2 regions of the Chroococcidiopsis sp. genome follow, and region 2 is predicted to be linked to the other one. Evidence: riboswitches for the same ligand, from Rfam matches in the RefSeq annotation. Region 2 holds a riboswitch; the other holds the start of a gene.

Region 1 (3,120 bases), on a different contig from region 2:
CAAATTAATGTCGAACTGACTCTTGCTGCTGTAGCAATTTATCCAGTGATGTTGATCGTGGTACAGTTATTTAGCGATCGCCTCCGTAACGAACAAGCAGAAGTCCAAGAGGAACTATCTGGCATTAGTGAATTAATTCAAGAAGATATGAGCGGGATGGCATTAATTAAAATCTACGCTCAAGAAACAAACGAACGGCTAGCTTTTCGACAAAATAATTCTAGGTTATTAGGGGCAAATTTAAAACTCGCCAAAACTCGTAATACTTTGTTTCCCCTAGTTGGAGGTTTTTCTTACGTTAGTCTGCTCTTATTATTGTGGTTTGGAGCGGGACGAATTGCTGCTGGGAATTTAAGTGTTGGTGATTTTATAGCACTCATACTTTATGTGGAAAGACTCGTTTTTCCCACCGCTTTACTTGGGTTTACAATTACAGCTTATCAAAGAGGAGAAGTCAGTATCGATCGCGTAGAATCTATTCTGGCTGTCAAACCTCAGATTTACGATAGACCTGACGCGATTTCATTACCAAAAGAAGAGATAAAAGGAGAGTTAACAGCACGCAATTTGAGCTATACATATGTTGGTTCTAGTACACCATCATTACAAAATGTCAGCTTTTCTATTCAGCCAGGAGAGACAGTCGCAATTGTAGGACCAATTGGTGCGGGAAAATCGACATTAGCAAATGCTTTACCTCATCTTTTAGAAATTGACCCAGGACAATTATTTTTAGATGGGCAAGATATTACTCAAATTACATTGGAAGATTTACGCCGCGCGATCGCCTACGTACCGCAAGATAGTTTTCTCTTCAGTACCACGATTAAAAATAATATTCGATATGGCGATCCACTCGCAGAACAATCTGATGTAGAATACTGCGCCAAGCAAGCTCAGATCCACCCTGAAATTCTCAATTTTCCACAGCAATACGAAACAATTGTGGGCGAACGAGGGATCACCCTTTCCGGTGGTCAAAGACAGCGTACAGCGCTTGCTAGAGCTTTGCTTGTAGATGCTCCGGTACTAATTTTAGACGATGCCTTATCGAGCGTTGACAATCAGACTGCAACAGCGATTTTAGATAATCTTTCCACAGGAACCGATCGCAAAACTGTGATATTTATCTCTCATCAGCTCTCAGCTGCGGCTACTACCGATCGGATTTTGGTGATGGATCGGGGTGCGATCGTCCAATCTGGCACGCATGAAGAATTGGTTCAACAATCAGGGTTATACCAAAATTTGTGGAACCAGCACCAATTACAAGAGATTTTGCAATAAACCCAAACTATTTGTAGTAGAACGCGCCAAAAGCAAGTGCAATGACGATGGGGATAACAATTGGTAGAGCAACTAACAGCCCCCATTTACCAAAGCGAATTTCTTGACCGTCAGATTTTAGCAATGCGATTACACCCGCAGTTCCCATCACAACCCAGATACAGCCAAAGACGATGAAAATAACGAATTGAGAGTCTTCCATTTCTTTCAATTTAATTGCTATTTAGTGCAAGTTTTATGCTGATAGCAACAGTATAGTATCTCCATTTCTGGTAGCTTTTTCCAACGTTCGGTCATAGCTAGACAATTTTGCCTTTCTACCCAATTTTTTAGTTGAGCAAAATTAAGAACAGTTTTGTTTCTCTCTAAGGATGCGATCTGGTGGTATGATAATCTCCTCAATCTAATCGGTTCTAGCAGGGAACAGCTGCTAGAGGCAACGGGGAAAGTTCGGTGCAAGTCCGGCGCTGTCCCGCAACTGTGATTGGTAGTTGGTAATTGGTAGTTGGTAATTGGTAGTTGTTTTGTCACTTACGACTTACGACTTACGACTTGTCCCCGATTCCCGACTCCCGTATGAGTCAGAATACCCACCGATAAAAATTGTTTAACTCACATCCTTCGCGAGGTACGGATGATGTCTAAAGATTTGATGTCTAACATTTTGCAGCAATCTCTGCGCTATTTAGGAGCGATCTCAGCTACTTTGACGATCGCATTTTTTGCCATACCCCAACCAGCTTATGCCCATCACGCGATTGGTGGCAAGACTCCAGTAAATTTATTTGAAGGTTTCTTGTCAGGATTAGCTCACCCTGTTATTGGCTTAGATCATTTCGCTTTTGTCGTGGCAATTGGATTACTTGCAGTCGGACAACGGCGCGGTGCTTTAATTCCGGCTGGATTTGTCGTGGCGGCGATGTTGGGGACAGTTATTCACGTCTTCCAAATCGATTTACCTGCGGCTGAGATCGCGATCGCAGTTTCTGTAATTATCTTTGGTGCAATGCTGTTGTGGCGCAATCGTCCTCACTGGTTAGTCACATTGGGGTTAGGCGCGATCGCGGGATTGTTTCACGGTTATGCTTACGGAGAGTCGATTATCGGGGCGCAAATGTTTCCTCTATTTGCCTACTTGTTGGGTTTTACTCTAATCCAATATGGTGTTGCTTTAGTTGCCTTTTTGGCGGGCAATTTAGCCTTACAGAAATCTGCTAATTCTAGTCCTGCTTGGTTGAGGCTATCTGGTTTAGCAATCTGTACAATTGGGGTGGTGTTCTTGACTTCCTCGGTGATGGGTTAAAAGTTAAGTAGTACCTGTGGCAATCGCCGCCAGTGAATTAATTCACTAGCTTATAGCTCAAGTCGGATAAAGCCAACTACAATTGATTTCTAGTCTACTTCAGTAGACTTTTGCTGCTAGCCTCGGACTTAAGTTCGAGGCAAGTTTGGATGCTAATTGAGAATGCTGCAAGATCTTAATTATTAAAACTATGCAAGAGATGGGGCTAACAGCGATTAGCACCGCAACAGAACTTGGAACCAACTCCACTCACGTCAGAGGTAGGCGGAATGATGGAGTCGAAATTATTGCTATCGTTAGTTCAGAAGGGAGAACGTATTATGGAACCTTGGATTGACCTAAGTTCTCTAAGCAATAGTGAGTTAACTGCGCTAGAGCAACAAATTTTACAGGAACAATCTCGACGGGTCATGAACGATCCCGAACTTATAGTAGTTGAACCGGATGCATCAGAAGAATCTCATCGAGAAGCGATCGCTAAATTGCTGCAACGCAAAAAGTAATAGCTACTACCCTTAATATTGAATGCA
Region 2 (3,120 bases):
AAATCGATTTCCTGATTGAGCATCCCCACTTCTAACTCTTTAGTAAACAACCCTTTATCACCAATCTTGGCAAGGGCAACGTCGAGAATTTTATCCCCTTGAGTAGACATAGTGTGGACTTCAAACGTGCGATCTGGGAAAGCTTTTTGCAGTTGTTCTTGCACCCAATAAGTTTGAACTAAAGCCAATTGGCTCTTGCGCGAACCGATGCGAATCGTGCGGGCAGGGCTGGAAACCGTGGATGAGGCGTTAGAGGACATACTAAAGCAGCATTTATAGCTTAAATCTGAGTCACTCGATCTAGACTACCGCAGGACTGCACTCAATGGTCAGGGAGCAGGGAGCAGGGAGCAGGGAGCAGGGAGCAGGGAGCAGGGAGCAGGGAGCAGGGAGCAGGGAGCAGGGAGCAGGGAGCAGCGAACAGTTGTCAGTCAACAAATGACTAATGACCAATGACCAATGACCAATGACCAATGACCATCATGACTAAAGTCATAGTTACATTCGTTACTTTCTCCACAGGCGATCGCGATTTTTCCCTTCTTATGATGGTGATATCAAATCTCAGCACCGTCAGAGAGCCTTACTATGCAATTCATCACCAGACAATTTAAACATATTCCTGTATTAGCCAGCGCGATCGCCTTGAGTATTGCCACCGTACCGCTAGTAGCTCAAGCTGAACCTATTGCACCTGGATCGCCAACTTCCGCGTCACAAACAATCGCCCAAGCTCAAGATAAAGTCCCACCTCGATTTGAAAAACTGGGGCTGACTCAGGAACAAAGAGATAAAATTGCCGAAATCCGCCGGAACACCCGCGCTCAAATCGAAGCAGTCATGACACCAGCACAGCTGGAACAACTCAAAACCGTTAGAGAAAGCAGACAACGCCGCCGCGAAGCGTTAGCTTCTCTCAACCTAACTCCAGAGCAGAAAACCAGAATGCAACAAATTCGTCAATCTGCCAAATCTCAGTTTGACGCAGTATTAACCCCAGAACAGCAACAACAACTGCAGCAAATGAGGCAAGAGCGAGGCTGGAAGGGACGAAGAGGCGATCGCTAAGAAAGTCAAAAGTCAAAATTCAAAAGTCAAAATGAACTGCTCCCTACTCTCTACTCCTCTGCTCCTCTACTCCTCTACTCCCTACTCCCTACTCCCTGACAACCCCTCCCCCAGTATTTTTGTTGTAGGTCAAATCGGTTAAGATATCTAGGCACAAGTGAACTGTAATAGCATAGGGAAACATCGGTGTAAGTCCGAGGCTGTGCCGCAGCTGTAAACGATTTTGTCACTTGTCATTTGTCACTTGTCATTTGTTGCTATAACTGCAAATGACTGATAACTGATGAACGATGACGAATAGTAAGCCAGAATGCCTGTGCTGTTATTCGCTCACGCTATTTCCTGCGTCGCACGGGAAAGGAGCTAAAATCTCAATGCTTAGCGATCGCCATTTAACTCCGTTGGAAGATATTTCTTTGCAATTACCACCTCTGCCGCTACAGCGTCCTCTATTACTGATCGGTCATGGAACTAGAGATGAAGCTGGACGGCAAAGCTTACTAGATTTTGCCTCTGCATACCAAGCTTTAGATACCTCTAGACCAGTTCTACCCTGCTTTCTGGAATTGACAGAACCAACAATTCAGGAAGGGGTAGATCGATGCGTAGAGAAGGGTTTTACAGAAATTTCCGTGCTGCCAATTTTGCTGTTTGCCGCACGGCATAACAAATTTGATGTAACTAACGAACTCGATCGCGCTAGAGCCAGACATCCGCAGCTCAAATTTTACTACGGACGGCATTTTGGGATTACGCCTGGAATTCTCGATTTGTGGCGATCGCGTCTAGCAGAAATAGACCATCCTCAAATTCAGCGTGCAGATACCGTATTATTATTTGTCGGTCGCGGTTCTAGCGATCCTGATGCTAATGGCGACGCTTGCAAGCTCGCCCGTATTCTCTGGGAAGGTAGCGGCTATGCTACTGTAGAAACCTGCTTTATCGGCATCACGCACCCGCGCTTAGAAGCAGGTTTCCAACGTGCTTTACTCTATCAGCCAAAACGGATTGTTATCTTACCTCACTTTCTCTTTACGGGTACGCTAGTTAAAAAGATTTTTGATGTCGCAGCTCAACAGCAACAAAAATATCACCAAATTGAAATCGCCTGTTTGCCAGAAATAGGACTGCATCCCCTTTTATTTACCATTCTTAGAGAAAGAGAAATCGAAACCCATTTAGGTCAAGTCCAGATGAATTGCGAGATGTGCAAATTTCGCCTAGCAGCTGTAGCAGGTGACACGCACTCTCATAGCCACACCCACGAGAGCCATCACCATCACCACGACCATCACCACCCGCCTGTAGATCCTTATGCTAACGCGGTAGACTATCATCAAAAAATCTGGCAAGTTCCATAATGGATTTGGTAATCGGTAATAGGTAATGGGTAATTGGTAGTTGTTCCCCTACTCCCTTGCTCCTCTGCTCCCTACTCCCTGCTCCCTGCTCCCTACTCGCTAATGACAAAAGAATTCACCATAGGCGAAACAGTCCGAGTTGTCGCCTTACCGCCTTACATTAAAACTGCCGAGCCGATGCCGATGCTGCGCCCTCCCGATACAATTCGCCTCAGGGAAGAAGGGATAGTTACAGATCGCCGTCCTGGGGGGTATTGGGTCGTCCGGTTCGATCGCGGTACTTTTCTGCTCGATAGCCAATATATTGAGAGCATCACATTAGAACCAGAATCACCACCTGCATCTCACATAGAACCATCTTTACCTGCGGATTCCGATCGCAGCGACGACTAATGTAAACTTATGTTAACTGGACTTTCAGTTGACATCATGATATCTCGTCGAACTTTTTTAACCTCTGTTTTTGCGTGTTGCCTGTCTATTTTGGTTTGGTGTCATTTTGCTACCCCAGCCTTAGCGCTTGGGGGTAAACTACCACCAGTGAACCAACCCGCACCACAATTTACCCTACCTACCAATACGGGAGATGGAGAAGTTTCCCTTTCCGACTTGCGCGGTCAGTGGGTCGTACTTTATTTTTATCCCAAGGACTTTACAGCAGGCTGTACCCTAGAAGCCAAGCGGTTTCAGC

Evidence for each region. Region 2 has a riboswitch for cobalamin ahead of ACRC32_RS15660 (sirohydrochlorin chelatase). Riboswitches for the same ligand answer to the same signal wherever they lie in the genome.
Region 1: another riboswitch for cobalamin. It lies ahead of ACRC32_RS03255 (HupE/UreJ family protein); the one in region 2 lies ahead of ACRC32_RS15660 (sirohydrochlorin chelatase).

What each region holds. Positions count from the first base shown of each region.
Region 1 is NZ_JBOFLP010000045.1:4,213-7,332, forward strand. It holds gene ACRC32_RS03245 (ABC transporter ATP-binding protein) at 1-1,287, shown strand, start outside; gene ACRC32_RS03250 (hypothetical protein) at 1,295-1,489, opposite strand; cobalamin riboswitch at 1,679-1,899, shown strand; gene ACRC32_RS03255 (HupE/UreJ family protein) at 1,940-2,590, shown strand; gene ACRC32_RS03260 (hypothetical protein) at 2,860-3,093, shown strand.
Region 2 is NZ_JBOFLP010000197.1:10,775-13,894, forward strand. It holds gene hemC (hydroxymethylbilane synthase) at 1-260, opposite strand, end outside; gene ACRC32_RS15650 (hypothetical protein) at 474-614, shown strand; gene ACRC32_RS15655 (Spy/CpxP family protein refolding chaperone) at 589-1,068, shown strand; cobalamin riboswitch at 1,207-1,400, shown strand; gene ACRC32_RS15660 (sirohydrochlorin chelatase) at 1,443-2,429, shown strand; gene ACRC32_RS15665 (hypothetical protein) at 2,386-2,538, opposite strand; gene sipA (regulatory protein SipA) at 2,532-2,822, shown strand; gene ACRC32_RS15675 (peroxiredoxin) at 2,859-3,120, shown strand, end outside.